2 regions of the Blastococcus sp. SYSU DS0619 genome follow, and region 1 is predicted to be linked to the other one. Evidence: riboswitches for the same ligand, from Rfam matches in the RefSeq annotation. Region 1 holds a riboswitch; the other holds the start of a gene.

Region 1 (9,682 bases):
GCCCGAGGAAGACCCCGGCGCCGGGGCGGACCCGGCGCACGACCGACAGCCGGGGAAACGGCTCCTCGGTGAGCCGCACCCACAGCGCCCGTTCGGGGAAGCGCGAGCGGCGGTTGTACCGCGGCTTGTGCCGGGCGATGAGCCGCAGCTCCCGGACCGCCGCCTCCAGTGCGTGCGCGCAGGGGATGGCGTCCACCCGCTGCGCCAGGCCGACCATCTCGGTGATCCGGCTGCGCTGCTCGCCCGAGGTGAAGTAACTGCGGACCCGGCTGCGCAGGTCGGTCGAGGTGCCCACGTAGAGGGGCTCGTCCCGGGGTCCGCGGAAGAGGTAGACGCCCGGGCCGTGGGGGACGGCGTCGGCGAGGTGCCGCTTGCGACGGCGTTCCGGGTCCACCGTGCGGGTCAGGCCGGTGAGCTCCTCGAGGGTGGTGACGCCCAGCGGCCCCAGCCGCTCGAACAGGCCGTGCAGCACGTCGACGGTGGCCCGCGCGTCGTCGAGCGCCCGGTGCGTCGGCGACGTCGTGGCCGAGAAGTACGGGGCGAGGGTCGCCAGCTTGCAGTTGGGCACCTCGTCGCGGCTGAGCAGCCGCCGGGCCAGGACGGCCGTGTCGACCGATGCCGCGGCCGGCCAGGCCAGCCCGTTCTCGGCGCACGCCGCCTTGAGGAAGCCGAGGTCGAACGGGGCGTTGTGCGCGACGAGCACGGCGCCGCGGGCGAACTCGAGGAAGGCCGGGAGGACGGACCCGATCCGCGGCGCCGCCGCGACCATCGTGGACGTGATGCCGGTCAGCACGCTGATGTACGGGGGGATCTCGTGGCCCGGGTCGACCAGTGTCTGGAACTCCCCGAGCACCTGGCCGCCGCGGATCTTCACGGCGCCGATCTCGGTGATCGCGCTGTCCTTCGGCGACCCCCCGGTCGTCTCGAGGTCGACGACGACGAAGGTGACCTGGGCCAGCGGCGTCCCGATGTCGGCGATCGTGACCTGCTGGTAGCGCGGCGGAACGGTGGCGGGTGGCACGGCGCGGACGCTAGGGCGGGGTGCCGACAGTCTCGGGGACGCGCGCCGTCGGACCGCCGGTGCCGCGGACCCCCCGACCGGGGGGTCCGAGCAGATCGCAGGCCTTCCCACCTGGTGTCCCGGGCGTGTGCGGGACACCATTCGTGCCGGGGGCGACGCCGGTCGTGCCGCCGGCCCGATCGGGGAAGGGAACTCGATGCTCGCGCGCTCGTGGTGGCGCCCTCCGGCCCGGTTCCGGGCCGCGGTGGCCGTCCTCGCGGCCTGTGCGGTGGTGCTGGTGCCGACCGGTCCGGTGGCCGCCGCGCCCAGCGACCAGCCGGGCGGCACCTCCGGGGTGCTCGACAGCGGCGACCTGGACCACCTGCAGCGGCGCGCGGCGGAGGTCCAGCAGAGCCTCCGGGCACGGCAGGACGAGGTCGTCGCCGCCCGGGCGGCGCTCGCCGAGGCCCAGGTGGGGGTGGAGGAGGCCCGGGCGGCGCTCGCCGACGCGCAGGGCGTGCTGGCCGGCTACCAGGGCGAGGTCGCCGGCTACGCCTCGGCCGTCTACCGCGACGGCGGGGCGCTGACCCCGCTGACCCTCCTGCTCCGCGCGGGCGACCCCGGCGAGGTGCTCTCCGCCCTCGGGTTCCTCGACGCCGTCGACGCGCACGCCGCCGAGGTCATCGGGATCGCGGAGGGGCACCGGCGCGCCGCGCTGGACGAGCAGCAGCGGGCCAGGTCCGCGCTCGAGCAGGCGCAGGCACGGGCCGACGAGGTCACCGCCCGGGTCGCCGAGCTCGAGGCCTCCGCCGCCGCGGTGACGACGGAGCTGGACGAGGCGCTGCAGGTCGTCGACGGCCAGCTGTCCCGGCTGCAGCGCGAGCAGGTGGACGTCAACGAGCAGACGGCGGCCAGCTGGCGGGCCTACGTGGACCAGTTGCGCGCCGCCGGCGTCGACACCGTGCCGGCCGCCGCGCTGCGCGAGCCCGCGCGCGGCCTGCCGGACCGGCTGGTGCCCGTGGGCGCCACGGGGGGTGGTGCCCAGCGCGGGGTGGCGCAGCTGCCGGGGCAGCCGACCTCGCTGCTGGTCCTGCCCGCCGAGACGCTCACGGCGGTCAGCGCGGCGATGGAGGCGCTCGGCCGGCCGTACGCGCCGGGGACGGCCGGTCCCGACTCCTGGGACTGCGGGACGCTGGTGGAGTCCGCCTTCCGGCGGGCCGGGGTCCCGTTGCCGGCCACGCAGGAGGAGCTGTTCGCGACCGCCACCCCCGTGGCCGCCGCCGACGTGCTCCCCGGCGACCTCGTCTTCCTCGGCTCCGGCGAGGCCGGACTGGGGCACGTCGGGATCGCCCTGGACCAGCGGACGATGCTCGCCGCCGACGCGCGGGCCGGTGCCGTGGTGGTGCGGACGCTGCCGGCCGACCAGGTGCTGGCCGTCGGCCGGCCGGTGCTGGGCCAGCGGCCGGCGGGTCCGGTCCCCGGGCCTGCCGCGGGAGCCCTGCGGACCGAGTGCGGCAACACCGTCTACCCGCCGAGCTACGACGGGGCCCGAGCGTGGGGTGGCTATCCGAACGGGCTCATCCCGCCGAGCGCGATGTGCCCGCTGGGCGTCGGCGGGCACTCGCTGCGCTGCGACGCGGCGGCGGCCTACCGCGCCATGTCGTCGGCCTACGCGGCCGCGTTCGGCGCTCCGCTGTGCATCACCGACTCCTACCGGACCTATGCCGGCCAGGTCCGGCTCTACGGCGAGAAGCCGGCCCTCGCCGCGGTGCCCGGCACCAGCAACCACGGCTGGGGTCTCGCGGTCGACCTGTGCGGTGGGATCCAGACGTTCGGCACGCGGCAGTACGCCTGGATGGTCGCCCACGCCGGCCGGTTCGGCTTCCTGCACCCCACCTGGGCCGATCCGGGGAACGGGCGCGAGGAGCCCTGGCACTGGGAGTACGCCGGGACCTGAGGCGCCCCGGCGGCCGGACGGCGGTGCGCCGGAATTGTCGGTGCCTCCTCCTAGCGTGCGGAACGACTCACGGAGGAGAAGAAGCGATGCTCATCGACTGCGACACCTGCACCGTCCGGGGGACCGGCTGCGCCGACTGCGTGGTGACCGTCCTGCTCGGCGCCCCGCCGGGATGGCAGGGGATCGATCCGGTCGTCGTCCCGATGACCGGCCGTGCCCGCGGCGGGTCGGCCGCGGCTGCCGCCGAGGACGTCGTGGTCCCCCCGCCGGGTGTGGTGGTGGAGTTCGACGACGTGGAACGCCGGGCCGTCCGCGCGCTGGCCGACGGTGGCCTGGTGCCGCCCCTGCGCCACCCCGACGGCTCCGACGGCCGCGGCGGCGAGGGTTCCGGATGGCGCACGGGCTGACCCGCGGTGCCCGTCGTGCGCGGGCCGCGCATACACCCGAACGGGTGAATGCCGAGGTCGGAGCGCCGTGTCGGACGGAATGACGTCCCACACGTTTCTCCCGTTCCCGATTGTCACAGGCGCATCACGGTCGTTAAGGTCGTCGCCGTTCGGCCGGGTGGTCGTCATCCGTCGAAGGGTGACCTCGACCGAACACCGCCTAATCACCGCGCGGCGCGCAGCACCGGCGCCCGAGGTGTACCGGGGACCCACCGCAGTTCTGGGGTGAGTTCTCCCGCGACCGGCTCGCCGGCCCGCGGGGGATAGGGCCAGTCTTCCCAGCCCGAACCCGTCAGCTAACTCGGTCGGCGGTAGCAGTGGAAGAAACGGAGAGCCGCCGCACGTGGCGCCCCCTCACGCACTACTGACGCACGCCCCTGAGCAGTTCGCCACCGTCGGCCGGCGCAGCCCTGCGAGCGCCCGCCGCCTCGGACCGGTCGGTTCCGGCCTGCTGGTCAGCGCAGCCGCTGCCCTGACCGTCACCCTTCTCCCCGCCACCGCGAGCGCGGTCCCCGGCACGGCCGACGAGGTCGCCGCCCAGGTGGCCGAGGCCAGCCACGAGCTCGAGGTCGTCTCCGAGCAGCTGAACGAGGCGCGTGTCGCCCTGGACGCGCACCGGCACGACGCCGAGGTCGCGACCGAGGCGGCGGAGGCGGCCCAGGCCCGGCTCGACGCCCTCGACGGGCAGGTCCGCCTGCTCGCCCGCAGCGCCTACACCGGCAGCGGCATGTCGCAGCTGGACGTCCTGCTGTCCAGCGACTCGGCGGACCAGCTGGTGTCCCAGCTCGGCACGCTCGACGTGATCGCCGGGCACACCAGCGACGTGCTCTCCGAGGTGACGCTGGCGTCCGAGGACGCCGAGGAGTCCCGGGACGCCGCCGCCGCGGCTGCCGCCGAGGCCCAGCGCGTCGTGGACGAGATCGCCGCCAAGCAGGAGGATCTCGAGACGAAGATCGCCGAGTACCAGCGGCGGTACGACGCGCTCACGGCCCCGCAGCAGGCCGAGGTGGCCCGGGTCCACGGCGGCGACAGCCTGCCCGCGCCCGCGCCCAGCGGGGTCGTCGCGCCCAGCTCGGCCGCGCAGGTCGCCGTGAACACCGCGCTGGCCCAGATCGGCGACCCCTACGTCTGGGGCGCCGGCGGTCCGAACGCCTTCGACTGCTCGGGTCTGACGTCCTACGCCTACGCCGCCGCGGGCGTGACCCTGCCGCACTCGAGCGCCTCGCAGTCCCGGATGGGCCAGGCCGTCTCCCGCAGCGAGTTGCAGCCCGGTGACCTGGTGTTCTTCTACAGCCCGGTCAGCCACGTCGGCATGTACATCGGCAACGGGCAGATGGTGCACGCCGCCACCTCCGGCCAGCCGGTGAAGATCGCGAGCCTGGACGCGATGGGCAGCTACAACGGCGCCCGGCGGATCGCCGGCTGACAGCCGCGGGAGCATCGCAGCGAGCGCCAGCGAGCGAGGAGCGGACCGCGGCGCGGAGGCCGGCCGGGGTGCTCGCCGGCTGACAGCGCCCGTCCCACGAGGGCCGGTGACCTCTGCCGAGGTCACCGGCCCTCGTCGTTCTCCGGGCTCGACGGGATCGCGCCGAGGATGGGGCTCCCGGAGCCGATCTGCGCGGCGTGCACTCGGCGCTCCGCCCCGGGGTTCCCGCGGACGGCGCACCTAGGATCGGCCGGGTGTACGGGGGAGGGCGGCCAGCCGCCCGGGCTGCGCTGGGGACGGCGATCGTGCTCGGCATCGCCCTCGTCGTCGTCATCGTCGTCCGCACGCCGTGGGACCTGCTGGCCGAGCCGCCCGGCGGGCACACCGATCCCGACCCCACCGCGGGGCTGGCGGCCGCGCAGCTGGACCGTGCGGAGGCCTTCGCGGCCGCGCTGCGCCCAGCGTCGCTGCTCTCCCTGGTCCTCGGCCTGGCCGTCTCGGCGGTCCTCGGCCTGACCCGGCTCGGCGGGCGGCTGGTGCGCGCGGTGGCCGCTCCGCTGGGCGGCCGGTGGTTCGTCCAGGTGCTGGTGGGTGTGCCGGCTCTCGTGGTGGTCGGCCGCCTGGTGACGCTGCCGGTGTCGGCCTACGCCGAGTCGGTCCGGCACCGGTACGGCCTGTCCACCCGCGGATGGGGGCTCTGGCTGCGCGACGTCGCCGTCTCGGTGGCCATCAGCGCGGCTCTCACGACCGTGGTCGTCCTGGCCGTCCTGTGGCTGGTCCGGCGGGCCCCGCGCACCTGGTGGGCCTGGGCCGGGGGAGCGGCGGCCGCCTTCGTCGTCGTCGGCTCGTTCCTCTACCCGGTGGTCATCGAGCCGGCCTTCAACTCGTTCGAGCCCCTGCCGGCCGGCGAGCTGCGCACCGACCTGCTCGCACTGGCCGACGCGAACGGCACGCCGGTGCAGGACGTCCTGGTCTCCGACGCCTCACGCCGGACCACGGCCCTGAACGCCTACGTCTCCGGCTTCGGGTCCACCCGCCGGATCGTCCTCTACGACACGGTGCTCGCCGAGCTGCCGGACGAGGGGATCGAGTCGATCGTGGCCCACGAGCTCGGGCACGTGGCCACCGACGACGTGCTCACCGGCACGCTCATGGGTGCGCTCGGCGCCGGGGCGGCGACCGCGCTGGGCGGGTGGCTGCTGAGCTCGACGCGCCTGCTGCGCCGCGCGGGGGCGGAGTCGCCGGGCGACCCCCGCGTCGTGCCGCTGCTGCTGTTCCTGGTCGCCGTCGGTGGATTGGTCGCGACCCCGGTGCAGAACCTGGTGTCCCGGCAGATCGAGGAGCGGGCCGATCTGCGCGCCCTGGACCTCACCCGCGACCCGGATGCGTTCATCGCCATGCAGCAGCGGCTGGCGACGGCGAATCTCGGCGACCCCGATCCGCCGGCCGCCTGGCACTGGTTCTTCGGCAGTCACCCGACCACGGCTGCGCGCATCGCGATGGCCGAGGACTGGCGCCTCCTGGAGGGAACGCGGTGACCCGGACCCTGGTGGTCACCAACGACTTCCCGCCCCGGCAGGGCGGCATCCAGACGTTCGTCGCGGCGCTGCTGGCACGCCGTCCACCGGACTCGCTGATCGTGCTGGCGTCGGACTCGCCGGGCTCCGCCGAGCACGACGCGGCGCTGCCCTACCGAGTGGTCCGCCGTCCGACGGGGATGCTGCTGCCCACCCGGGCCACCGCCCGGGCTGCCGCCGAACTCGTCGACCGGTTCGGCTGCGACACCGCATTCTTCGGCGCGGCCGCACCGCTGGGCCTGCTGGCCCCCGCCCTCCGCACGGCCGGGGTGCGGCACCTCGTCGGCGCCACGCACGGGCACGAGACCGGCTGGGTAGCCCTGCCGGGCAGCCGCCAGGTGATGCAGCGGATCGCCTCGGGACTCGACGTCGTCACCTACATCAGCGAGTACACCCGGAACCGGCTCGAGCCGGCGCTCGGGAGCCGGGCCCGCCTGGCGCAGCTGTCCCCGGGCGTCGACGTCGACCGGTTCACCCCGCAGGCCGACGGCGCGGGGGTGCGCGAACGGTACGGGCTGGGCGGGGCGCCGGTCGTGGTCTGCGTCTCCCGGCTGGTCGCCCGCAAGGGGCAGGACGTGCTCGTCGCCGGCTGGCCGCAGGTCCTCGCCCGGCACCCGGGCGCCCGGCTGCTGCTGGTCGGTGGCGGCCCGGCCGAGACGTCGCTCCGCCGTGCGGTGGCCAGGGCCGGGCTGCAGGACTCCGTGGTCCTCACCGGCCCGGTGGGGCACGAGGAGCTGCCCGCGCACTACGCGGCGGGCGACGTCTTCGCGATGCCCTGCCGCACCCGCCGCGGCGGGCTGGACGTCGAGGGGCTCGGCATGGTCTTCCTGGAGGCGGCGGCCTGCGGTCGGCCGGTCGTCGCGGGGACCTCCGGCGGAGCGCCGGAGGCGGTGCGGGAGGGCGTCACGGGCCACGTCGTGGACCCCCGCTCACCGGCCGCCGTGGCTGCCGCCCTGGCCGGCCTGCTGGACGACCCGAAGCGGGCGCGCGCCATGGGGGCCGCCGGGCGGGCCTGGGTCGAGCAGCGGTGGTCGTGGTCGACCATCGCGACCGACTTCGCGCGCCTGCTGGAGCCCTGGACCCGGAGCCCTTGACGCACCGAGCCCCGCCCCGCGGCTGCGGGACGGGGCTCGGTGGACGGTCTGCTGCTCAGCGGGTGTAGAGCGCGTCGACGTCGGAGCTGAACTCCTTCATGACGACGTTCCGCTTCAGCTTGAGGCTGGGCGTCAGCATCCCGTTGTCCTCGGTGAAGTCGGTGCTCAGCACGGTGAACTTCTTGATCGCCTCGGCCTGGGAGACGGCCTTGTTGGCGTCCTTGACCGCGGCGTCCAGCTCGGCCTGCAGGTCGGCGTCCTCGCGGGCCTGCTCGACGGTGAGGTCGGCCGGCTTGCCCTGGGACGTCAGCCACTGCGGCAGGGCTTCCTCGTCCAGGGTGATCAGCGCGGCGATGAACGGCCGCTGGTCGCCGACGACGATGCACTGGCTGACCAGGCGGTGCGCCCGCAGCCGGTCCTCCAGCACCGCGGGGGCGACGTTCTTCCCGCCCGCGGTCACCAGGATCTCCTTCTTGCGGCCGGTGATCCTGATGAAGCCGTCGTCGTCGATCTCGCCGATGTCGCCGGTGCGGAACCAGCCCTCGCCGTCGATGGCCTCCGTGGTGGCCTGCTCGTTCTTCCAGTAGCCGCGCATCACGACGCCGCCGCGCAGCAGGATCTCGCCGTCCTCGGCGATCTTGGCGCCGACCCCGGGGAGGGGCTGGCCGACCGTGCCGATGCGGTAGGCGCCCTCGTGGTTGACGGCGGCCGCGGCGGTGGTCTCGGTGAGGCCGTAGCCCTCGAACACCGGGACACCGATGCCGCGGAAGAAGTGGCCCAGGCGCTCGCCGAGCGGCGCGCCGCCGGAGATGGCGCCCATGCACCGGCCGCCGAGAGCGGCACGGAGCTTGCCGTAGACCAGCTTGTCGAACAGCGCGTGCTGCAGCTTCAGCCCCAGCCCGGCGCCGCCGGTGTCCTGTGCGCGCGACCAGTCGATGGCGACCTGGGCGGCCCGGTCGAAGATCTTGCCCTTGCCGTCGCCCTCGGCCTTCGCCTTGGCCTGGTTGAAGACCTTCTCGAACACCCGCGGGACGGCCAGCACGAAGGTCGGCTTGAACTCGCCGAGGTCCTCGACCAGGTTCTTGACGTCCGGGGTGTGGCCGATGACGGTCCGGGTCTTGATCGCGCCGCACTGCAGGACCCGCGCCAGCACGTGCGCGAGCGGGATGAACAGCAGCAGCGAGCCCTGCGTGTTCATGAACCGGCCGAGCAGCGTCATGCCGTTGTCGATCTCGAACAGGAAGTTGCCGTGGGTGAGCTCGCAGCCCTTCGGCCGGCCCGTGGTTCCGCTCGTGTAGATCAGCGTGGCCAGGCTGTCGGCGTTCAGCGTCTTCCGGCGGGCCTCGAGCTCGCTGTCCGGGACGCCGGCGCCGGCCTGGGTGAGCGTGCCGATCGCGTCGTCCTCGATCACGTGGACCGACTTGAGCTCGGGTGCCTGGTCCCGGACGGAGTCGACAGCGGTGGCGTGCTCGTCGCGCTCCACGACGACCGCGGTGGCCCCGGAGTCCGACAGGATCCAGGCCACCTGGTCGGCGCTGGAGGTCTCGTAGATGGGGACGACGACCGCGCCGGCGGTCCAGATCGCGTAGTCGAAGACCGTCCACTCGTAGCGGGTCTTCGCCTGGAGGGCGACCCGGTCACCCGCGGCGACACCGGCCGCGATGAGCCCCTTGGCGACGCCGGCGACCTCGCCGGCGAACTCCGTCCAGGTGACGTCCTGCCACTGGCCGCCGCGGCGGCGCCGCAGCCCCACCTCGGCGCCGGCCTCGGCTACGTTGGTGGCCAGCATGTCGGTCAGCGCCTCGTCGGGGCCGATCTCGGTGGTCACAGGAACGCTGAATTCGCGCACGCCGGGTCCTCTCCTCCCCGCCGGCCACGAGGCACCGTCGCCCGCGGCCCCGGTACGGGGACGTCCCGGCCAATCTAGCCGCTGGTGCTACCCGGCAGTAGCCGAGTGCCGCAGGGGACGGGGCCGGTTCACCCGGGAGCCGCTAGCCTGCTGGCCATGGCCGACCAGTCCACCCAGTCGATCGTCGTCGAGGCGCCTGCGGCCGAGGTGATGGCGGTGATCGCCGACTTCCCCTCCTATCCGCAGTGGGTCGCCGCCGCCAAGAAGGTCGAGGTGCTCGAGACCGGGGACGACGGGCGGGCCCGTCGCGTCCACTTCGTGCTCGACGCCGGC
Region 2 (9,682 bases), on a different contig from region 1:
GCTCGCGGCGGAGTCCTCCGGTGCCCTGGTGGCCGCCGAGATGACGCACGCCGGCCTGCCGTGGCGGGCCGATGTGCACGAGCGCCTGCTGACCGGGCTGCTCGGGCCGCGCCCGGTGGGCGGCGGGCGACCCGCGGTCCTCGAGCGGCTGCTCGGGGAGATCCGCACCGCGCTGGACGCCCCCGGGCTCAACCCGGACTCACCCGCCGAGCTGCTGCGCGCGCTCCAGCAGGCCGGTCTCCCGGTGGCCGACACCCGCTCGTGGACCCTCGAGCAGCTCGACCACCCGGGCGTCCCGGCCCTGCTCGAGTACAAGAAGCTCATGCGGCTGCTCACGGCCAACGGCTGGAGCTGGCTGGAGGCCTGGGTGCGGGACGGGCGGTTCCGCTCCTCGTTCCTGCCCGGTGGGGTCGTCACGGGGCGGTGGGCGTCCACCGGCGGCGGCGCCCTGTCGGTGCCCACGCTGATCCGCCCGGCGGCGGTGGCGGACGACGGGTGGCGGTTCGTCGTCGCGGACGTGGCCCAGCTGGAACCGCGGGTGCTCGCCGGGATGAGCGGCGACGGCGCGATGGCGGAGGCGGCGCGTGCCTCGGACCTCTACGAGGGCATGGTCGCCGGTGGGGCGGTGGCCACGCGGGCGGAGGCGAAGCTCGGCATCCTCGGGGCGATGTACGGCGGCACCCGCGGCGAGAGCGGCCGGATGATGCCCCGGCTGACCCGCCGTTACCCGCAGGCCATCGGCCTGGTCGAGGCGGCCGCCCGGGCGGGGGAGCGCGGGGAGGTGGTGCACACGCTGCTGGGCCGGGGATCGCCGCCGCCCGCCGGGGCGTGGGCGCAGCGCGCGGTCGATCTCGGCGAGCCCGCGGAGCAGCCCGGCTCGCGGGACGAGCGCGACCGGGCCCGCCGCGCCTGGGGCCGGTTCACCCGCAACTTCGTGGTCCAGGGCACCGGCGCGGAGTGGGCGCTGTGCTGGCTGGCAGACCTCCGCAACCGGCTGTGGCGGCTGGGCGGCGACGGCCCCTTGGAGAGCCGACCGCACCTGGTGTTCTTCCTGCACGACGAGGTCGTCGTGCACGCGCCCGAGCAGCTCGCCGACGAGGTGGTGACGGCGGTGCGGGCCGCGGCGTCCACCGCCGGGCGCCTGCTGTTCGGCGGCTTCCCGGTGGACTTCCCGCTCGACGTCGCCGTGGTCCGGTCGTGGGCCGACGCCGGCTGACCGGATGCGGCCCTTACACCGCCGATGGGCCCGGAGCCGGCACGCGACACACCTCACGCCGTGGAAATAGCCCGCTCCTCGTTGTCACGGATGCATAACGGCGGTTACCGTGGCCAGGTCCGATCGGTCGCCACGTCCCCATCCGGGGAGTCCGGTCGGACGCCGCCGAGTCGCCCGCTGCCATCGCGCCGCGGGTGAGCCGGGGACCCACCGCAGCACTGGGGTGAATCGCGCGCCGAGCACGTCGGCGCGGGTAGGGCGACTTCCACGCCCGAATCCGTCAGCTAACCCGGTAGGCGGCAACGGAAGAAACGGAGAGCCGCCGCATGGCGCGCCCTTGCACCACCGCACGCCTCAGCTCCCGCCGGCACCGCCGCACCCGGGTGCGTCCGCGGAGCTGATCGCACCGCGCACCCGGCGTCCCGCCCGCTGTCCGGCCACCTCCGAGCACTTCCCGCTCGACCGGCTCCTCGCCGTCTCCCGGTGGCCCGCCCAGCCGGCCCGACGCCGGCGCCCCGCTGCCCGCACCCCCGCCGCGGCCCGCCCTCCGGCCGGCCGCGTGACACCTTCGGAGCTCCCGCACCCATGAACCCCCGCACCACCACGTCCGGCCGCCGCCGGCCCCCCGCGCACGTCCGCCGCCCGGCCATGTACCTGGCGGTCGCCGCAGCCGGCGCCGTCCTGGTCAACACCCTCGTCGGCGTCGAGCCGGCCGCGCAGGCCGTGGCGGAGACGCCGCAGTCGGTCAGCGTCGCCCAGGAGCTGGGGCTCACCGCCTCCTCCGGTCCCATCGACGTCACCGAGGACCTCGCGCCGCTGCAGGACCTCGCCGCCAGCCGCAGCACCCGCGACGCCGAGCAGGCCGCGGCTCAGCAGGCGCAGGCCGCCGCCGACCAGGCGGAGCTCGACCGGCAGCAGGCCGAGGCCGAGGCCGCCGCCCGCGCCGAGGCCGAGGCGAAGGCCAAGGCGGAGGCGGAGGCCGCTGCCGCCGCCGCGTCGGCGGCAGCCCCCGCGCCGGCGGCCGCGGCCGCGAGCCCCAGCCAGCAGGCCCGCGCCGCCGCGACGGCGGCCGCATCGGTGGTCGCGTCGGCGGTCGCCAAGATCAGCAACACCGCGGGCAGCCACCGGCCGGTGGTGCAGGCGGCGGCCGACGCCGTGGTCAGCAACGTGCCCGGCGCCGCCGGCATCACGCTCGGCGGCACCCGCGCGAGCGCGGCCGACCCGGGTGGCCACCCGTCCGGGCTGGCGCTGGACTACATGGTGATGTCGAACGCGGCGCTCGGTGACGCGATCGTCGAGTACCACCGGGCGCACTGGGACGAGCTGGGCGTGGACTACCTGATCTGGGAGCAGCGGATGCTGTCCTCGGCCGGGGGGTCCTGGAAGGCCATGGAGAACCGCGGCAGCGCCACGGCCAACCACTTCGACCACGTGCACGTGAACTACCAGGGCTGAGCGCCGTCACCCCGGGCCCGTGGGGTCCGGGGTGCGGCCGGTCCCGCGGGCCCGGGTCAGTCCGGACGGGCGGCGAGGAGTGGGCCGTCCTCGTCCAGGGCCCGCGCCAGCTCCGGTGAGTGGCGCACCGGGAGCGGGCGGCCCGTGCGTGCGACCGCGGCGTCCAGGTGGTCGAGCAGCAGCAGCCGCCCGGCGGACGACAGCCCGGTGACCGATCCGGCGTCGACGGCGTCCACCCGCACCGGTTCGCCGCCGTAGCGGTGCAGGAACGCGGCGACGGCGGCGTCGTCGACCTCCCCGGCCAGGCACAGGACCCGGCCCGCGGCGGTGTTGAGCAGCCGGACCACGCCGCGGACCTGGGCGAACGGCCGGGGCGGGGGCGAAGGCACGACACCAGTGTGACTCCCCGGGCGTGGCGGGGGTTCAGCTCGGGTCTCGACGGGCACTCCACAGGGCGCGGGACCGACGGGTGGGGACCATCTCGCGGCGACGAGCACGAGGGGATCGGGAGTGACCACGGCCGACACCAGCCGGCAGATCCTCGGCGACCGCTACGAGCTGCTCGACCTGATCGCCGTCGGCGGGATGGGCGAGGTGTGGCGCGGGCGCGACGTGCTGCTCGACCGCCCGGTGGCCGTGAAGGTGCTTCGCAGCGAGTACGCCGACAACCCGCTGTTCGTCGCGCGGTTCCGCTCCGAGGCCCGGAACGCGGCGAGCCTGAGCCACCCCAACATCGCCGCCGTCCTCGACTACGGCGAGTCGACCGCGGACCGCACCGGGGAGCACCTGGCCTACCTGGTCATGGAGCTCGTCGAGGGGCCGCCGCTCTCGGCATGGCTGGCCGAGGACGGCTCGCTCGGCACCGGCGCCGCGCTGGCGATCCTCCAGCAGGCGGCGGCCGGGCTCGCCGCGGCCCACCAGGCCGGCGTGGTGCATCGCGACGTGAAGCCGGCCAACATCCTGCTCACCCCCGACGGCACCGTGAAGCTCACCGACTTCGGCATCTCCTGGTCGGCGGGGAGCGTGCCCCTGACCCAGACCGGCCAGGTGATCGGCACCGCGCAGTACATGTCGCCGGAGCAGGCCCGGGGTGAGCACGTGGGCCCGGCGGGTGACGTCTACGCGCTGGGGCTGGTCGGTTACGAGTCGCTGGCCGGGCACGCGGCCTTCGAGGGCGACAACCCGGTGACCGTCGCGCTCAAGCAGGTGCAGGAGCACCCCGAGCCGTTGCCGGCCGAGCTGCCGCAGGACGTCCGCGCCCTGATCGACGCCGCGCTGGTGAAGGACCCGGAGGACCGCCTGCCCGACGGGACCGCGTTCCTGCACGCGGTCGAGGAGACGATGCACGGCCCGCTGGACACGGCGTCGGTCACCCGGCCGGTGGCCGTCGTGGCGGCGTCCCGCGGCACGGGCTCCCGGCGCGGCACCGGCGCGCACCGCGGGCCCGGCACTGCCGGGGCCGGCGCCGCGGGGGCCGCCACCTCGGGGGCCGGTACTTCCGGCGGCAGGGCCGATTCCAAGGGCGCCGGCGCCCGGCGGGTCTCCGGTCCCATCGCGGAGCGGTCCGCGGCGCGCCGTCCGGCGCTGCGGGTCGTGCTCCCGGTGGTGGCCTTCCTCCTGCTCGGCGGTGGCACGGCCGCGGTGATCGGGGCTGCCGGCTCCGATCCCGGGGGGTCGGCCGGCGCCGCCGAGTCGCAGCCGATCGCGGTGGTCGACCTGGTGGCCGCGGACTACGTCGGGCGACCGGTCGAGGAGGTCGTCGCCGAGCTCAGCGCGCTCGGCCTGACGGTCCGGCTGGAGCAGGACGCCACCCCGGGCGGCGTCGCGGGGACCGTGACCGCTCTGCAGGCCGCCGGTCCGCAGCTCCTCCCCGGTGACGAAGTGGTCGTCCTGGTCGCGGCCCCGCCGGCCGCACCGGGCACGCCGTCGCCCGTCGACGAGGAAGCACCGGTCCCGGCGGCCCCGCCTGCGCCCCGGCCCGCGCCGGCGACGACGCCGACGACGACGGCGCCGGAGTCGTCGGCCGCCGAGGAGCCGGCGCCCGGCACGTCCGCGCCCAGCAGCCCGGGCGACGACACGGCCGCCCCGGGGACCGCGACGCCGACGACCCCGCCGGCGGAGGACACCGGGACGCCCACGACCCCGCCGGTCGAGGACACCGGGACGCCGACGACCCCGCCGGCGGAGGACACCGGGACGCCGACGACCCCGCCGGCGGAGGACACCGGGACGCCGACGACCCCGCCGGCGGAGGACACCGGGACGCCGACCACCCCGCCGGTCGAGGACACCGGGACGCCGACCACCCCGCCGGTCGAGGACACCGGGACGCCGACCACCCCGCCGGCGGAGGACACCGGGACGCCCACCACCCCGCCGGCCGACGAGACCGACGCGCCGACGACCCCGACGGTGACCCCGGAGGACGAGACGGACGGCGGGACCGACCCCCGGGTCTGATCCCGGCCGGTCAGGCGCGGACGCGGATCAGCACCTTGCCGGTGGCGCGGCGCTCGTCGAGCTCGGCGACGGCCGCGGCGGCGTCGGCCAGCTCGTGCACGGACCCCAGGGGTGGCTCGAGCCGTCCCTGCTCGAGCAGCGGAGCCAGCTCCTGCCACTGCTCCTCCGGGTAGCCGGGCTCGCCGCCGGACCAGAACGCACCCCAGCCGACGCCGACGACCGACACGTTGTTGAGCAGCAGCCGGTTCACCTTCACCGTCGGGATCTCCCCACCGGTGAAGCCCAGCACGAGCAGCCGGCCCTCCCGGCCCAGGCTGCGGAGCGAGTCGGTGAACCGGTCCCCGCCGACGGGATCGACGACGACGTCCACCCCGCGGCCGCCGGTGAGCTCCTTGACGCGCTCGCGGAAACCCTCGGCCAGGACGACCTCGTCGGCGCCGGCGGCGCGGGCGACCTCGCCCTTGGCCTCGGTCGAGACCACGGCGAGGACGCGGGCACCGGCGGCGCGGGCGAGCTGGATGCCGGCCGTCCCGAGGCCACCGGCCGCCCCGTGCACCAGCACGGTCTCGCCCTCGGCCAGCCGACCCCGGCGGTGCAGCGCGAAGTGCATCGTCAGGTAGTTCATCGGGAGGGCGGCGCCCTGCTCGAAGCTGGTGCGGTCGGGCAGGGGGAAGACCAGCGACGGGTGGACGGCGACGACCTCGGCGAAGCCGCCGAACGCGGGGAAGGCGGCCACCCGCTGCCCGGGCTGCAGCCCGCTGCCCTCGGGGGCGCTGCGCACCGTGCCGGCGACCTCGCTGCCCGGGACGAACGGCAGCTCCGGCTTCAGCTGGTACTCGCCGCGGCTGAGGAGCACCTCCGGGAAGGTCACCCCGGCGACGTGCACGTCGACGAGGACCTTCCCGTCGGCGGCGGGCTCGGGGACGTCGACGACCCGCAGGGCGCGGGGGCCGTCGAGGGAGCTGATCTGGGCGGCGCGCACAGGTCCTCCTGCTCGGTGGGACGAAGGCCGAAGGGACGCGTCGTCACGACGGCCGGGTGCCACCGAGCTTGTCAGACGGGCGCGGAGGCGGTCCGGGGGACGCGGGCCGGGCGGCTCAGAGCAGCCGGTCGAGGTCGTCGGGACCCGGCCCGGTGCCGCCGGAGTCGGCCACGGGGGAGGTCTCGGGGACGTCGTCGTCCGGTGGCTCGGGGGCCACCGGCCCCTCGGCGTAGAGGGTGTCGGGGTCCTTGGGGTCCATCTCGCGCGGCACCGGCTCGCACTACCCGGGCGGGCCGCCGCCAACCCGGCACCGTCCGGCGCCGGCGCGGCTCAGGTGCCGCAGAAGGTGCGGTAGGCGCCGAAGTCCTGCGGAGCCGGCCCGGCGTAGCGCTCGAGGCCCGGTCGCTCGTCGAACGGCGCGGTCACGGCCCCGAGGAGCTGCCCGAGGGGAGCGAGGTCCCCCTCGGTCGCGGCGTCGAGGGCCTCCTCGACCAGGTGGTTGCGGGGGATGTAGACCGGGTTGACCCGGTCCATCCCCGCGGCGTCGGGGGCCAGGGCCCGCCAGCGCGCCAGCCAGCCGTCGATCCCGGCGAGGTCGAGGAAGAGCAGCCGCACCGGCTCCGCGTTGCCGCGCGCGGCCCCACCGAGGGCGCGGAAGAGCGACGTCAGGTCGACGTGGTCCTGCCGGAGCAGGGTCAGCAGGTCCTCGGCCAGGGCGCGCACCACCGCGTCCTCCAGCCCGTCCGGCAGCCCCAGCTTCGCCCGCACCCCGGCGGTCCAGGCGGCCTCGTACTGCGGCGCGAACCGGTGGAGGGACTCCACGGCCAGGGGGACGGCCTGCTCCTCGTCCTCGTGCAGGAGGGGGAGGAGGGCCTCGGCGAGCCGGGCCAGGTTCCACTGGGCCACCACCGGCTGGTTGCCGTAGGCGTAGCGCCCGCCGGTGTCGATGGAGCTGTAGACGGTTGCCGGGTCGTAGGCGTCGAGGAAGGCGCACGGGCCGTAGTCGATGGTCTCGCCGGAGATCGTCGTGTTGTCGGTGTTCATGACCCCGTGGACGAAGCCGACGAGCATCCACTGCGCGATCAGCGACGCCTGGGCGGCCACGACCGCGTCGAACAGCGCGCGGTAGGGCTGCTCGGCCGCCGCGGCGGCGGGGTGGTGCCGGTCGATCGCGTGGTCGGCCAGCCGGCGCAGCAGCTCGACGTCGCCGGTGGCCCGCGCGTACTGGAAGCTGCCGACGCGCAGGTGGCTGCTCGCCACCCGGGCGAGGACGGCGCCGGGGAGGAGGGTCTCCCGGCGCACGGCGCGGCCGGTCGCGACGACGGCCAGCGAGCGGGTGGTCGGGATGCCCAGGGCGTGCATCGCCTCGCTGATCACGTACTCGCGCAGCATCGGGCCGACCGCGGCCAGGCCGTCGCCGCCGCGGGCGAACGGCGTCCGGCCGGAGCCCTTCAGGTGCAGGTCCCGGACGACGCCGTCGGCCCCGGTGAGCTCGCCCAGCAGGAGCGCGCGCCCGTCACCGAGACGCGGGTTGAAGCCGCCGAACTGGTGCCCCGAGTAGGCCTGCGCCACCGGGGCGGCGCCCTCGGGGACGTGCGTGCCCACCAGCAACCGCAGGCCGTCGGCCGTGCGCAGTGACGCCGGGTCGAGACCGAGCTCGGCGGCCAGCGGCTCGTTGAGCACGAGCAGGCGGGGATCCGGCGACTCCTCCGCCTGCCAGGGGAGGGCCATCTCCGGGAGCTCGCGGGCGAAACGGTCCCCGAGGACGACGGTCGGGAGGGGGGCGACGCTCACCGGATCGAGGGTACGTGGACATCGGCGGTGCCCGCCCGGTCGCGGCAGGAACCCGGGGGAGGGCAGCCCTGCCGCGGTGCGCTCAGCGGAGGCGCCGGATCATGCCTTCCTGCGCCACGGAGGCGACGAGCCGGCCCGACCGGTCGAACAGCCGGCCGCGGCAGAGCGTCCGGCCGCCCCCGGCCCAGGTGCTCTCCTGGTCGTAGAGCAGCCACTGGTCGACGCGGACCGGCTCGTGGAACCACACCGCGTGGTCCAGGCTCGCCGCGGCGACGCCGGGGGCGCCGATCATGGTCCCGTGCGGCGCGAGCGCGGTGCCGAGGAGCAGCATGTCGGAGGCGTAGGCGAGGCCGCAGCTGTGCGTCAGCTGCTCGTCGGGGAGCGGGGCCCGGCTGCGCAGCCAGAACTGCTGGCGCGGGGCCGCGCGCTCCCCGCGCAGCGCGGCCAGCCGGGGGAGCTCACCGGCGAACCGGAAGTCGAAGGCGTGCCGCTCGACGAGCCAGTGCAGCCACTCCCGGGCCGGGCCCTCGGACGAGCCGGTCACCTCCTCGAGCGTCGGGAGGTCCTCGGGAGGCCGGGCGTCGAGTTCCGGCAGCTGGTGCCGCCAGCTCTCCTCGCTCGCCTGGAACGACGCGGTCAGCGAGAAGACCGCCCGGCCGTGCTGCTCGGCGACCACGGAGCGGGTGGAGTAGCTCCCGCCGTCCCGGACCGGGGTGACGGAGAAGTCGGTGGGCGCGGTGACGTCGCCGGGCCGCAGGAAGTGACCGTGGATCGAGTGCGCGGCCCGCTCGGAGGGCACCGTGCGGCCGGCGGCGGCGAGGGCCTGCGCAGCCACGGCGCCGCCGAAGGCGTGCCCGGGGACGGCGCTGCGGGGGCCGGCCCGGAACAGCCCCGGCTCGACGACGGCGAGGTCGAGCAGGTCGGCCAGCCCACCCGGCCCGGCGGCGGTGCGGCTCGCGGGTTCCGGCGCATCGTCGTCGATCCGCATGTCGTGGTCTGCCTCTTCCCGCCGGGGCCCGGAACGCAGTCGATCGAAGCATGCGCGGATCGGAGCCCATCGGCCGCGATGCGGGGCGCCGCGCGCCCGGCGGGACGGGTCAGGCGCTGATCGAGCTGCGGCGCTGGAGGCGCAGCCGGCGGCGCTCGCGCTCGGAGAGGCCGCCCCAGATGCCGAACCGCTCGTCGTTGGTGAGGGCGAACTCCAGGCACTGGGCGCGCACGGGGCAGCCGGTGCAGACGCGCTTGGCCTCGCGGGTCGACCCACCCTTGTCCGGGAAGAACGCCTCGGGGTCGGTCTCCGCGCACAGCGCGTCCAGCCGCCAGGCGTCCTCGCCCGCCGGGTCCTCGGTCCACACCGGCGTCTGGGGCCACGGGGATCCGGCGCCGGGCTGCGGCGCGGCCTCCCACTCCGGGGCGGCGGCCCACTCGGGGGCGGGGTGGGTGCCCCAGCCGGTGACGGGGCCGTCGACGTCGTGGACGAGGGTCAGGGCGGGGCGGGAGAAGGAAGACACGGGAAGCTCCTCGGTGGTCGCGGATGACGACGGGTGACGGACCGGTACCGGTCGGCTGCTGTCAGTGACGTTACGGACCCCGCAGACGTTCGGCACCGGCAAGAACCGGACGAAAGCGTCCCCGACCCTTGGTGACATCTGCCCCCTCCTGCCGGGCCGGCGACGGCGTCGGCGCGGCTTCCGCGGTCGGGCGTCCCGTCGGGGCCCCGGGAAGCGGCAGCGCGGCACTCGCCGGGCTACCCGGCGGTGACCGGCTGGACGTCG

What was found. Region 1 has a riboswitch for cyclic di-AMP ahead of ACI79T_RS17795 (NlpC/P60 family protein). Riboswitches for the same ligand answer to the same signal wherever they lie in the genome.
Region 2: another riboswitch for cyclic di-AMP. It lies ahead of ACI79T_RS11155 (hypothetical protein); the one in region 1 lies ahead of ACI79T_RS17795 (NlpC/P60 family protein).

The regions. Positions count from the first base shown of each region.
Region 1 covers NZ_JBJHAM010000020.1:57,491-67,172, reverse strand. Annotated here, with positions in the region: gene ACI79T_RS17810 (DEDD exonuclease domain-containing protein) at 1-1,021, opposite strand, end outside; gene ACI79T_RS17805 (D-alanyl-D-alanine carboxypeptidase family protein) at 1,218-2,957, shown strand; gene ACI79T_RS17800 (hypothetical protein) at 3,044-3,364, shown strand; cyclic di-AMP (ydaO/yuaA leader) riboswitch at 3,551-3,729, shown strand; gene ACI79T_RS17795 (NlpC/P60 family protein) at 3,747-4,829, shown strand; gene ACI79T_RS17790 (M48 family metallopeptidase) at 5,084-6,367, shown strand; gene ACI79T_RS17785 (glycosyltransferase family 4 protein) at 6,364-7,500, shown strand; gene ACI79T_RS17780 (AMP-dependent synthetase/ligase) at 7,556-9,349, opposite strand; gene ACI79T_RS17775 (SRPBCC family protein) at 9,506-9,682, shown strand, end outside.
Region 2 covers NZ_JBJHAM010000007.1:91,404-101,085, reverse strand. Annotated here, with positions in the region: gene ACI79T_RS11160 (bifunctional 3'-5' exonuclease/DNA polymerase) at 1-1,216, shown strand, start outside; cyclic di-AMP (ydaO/yuaA leader) riboswitch at 1,385-1,530, shown strand; gene ACI79T_RS11155 (hypothetical protein) at 1,802-2,671, shown strand; gene ACI79T_RS11150 (hypothetical protein) at 2,728-3,060, opposite strand; gene ACI79T_RS11145 (protein kinase domain-containing protein) at 3,182-5,131, shown strand; gene ACI79T_RS11140 (NADPH:quinone oxidoreductase family protein) at 5,142-6,113, opposite strand; gene ACI79T_RS11135 (hypothetical protein) at 6,229-6,384, opposite strand; gene ACI79T_RS11130 (protein adenylyltransferase SelO) at 6,444-7,907, opposite strand; gene ACI79T_RS11125 (acyl-CoA thioesterase) at 7,990-8,895, opposite strand; gene ACI79T_RS11120 (WhiB family transcriptional regulator) at 9,005-9,418, opposite strand; gene ACI79T_RS11115 (hypothetical protein) at 9,655-9,682, opposite strand, start outside.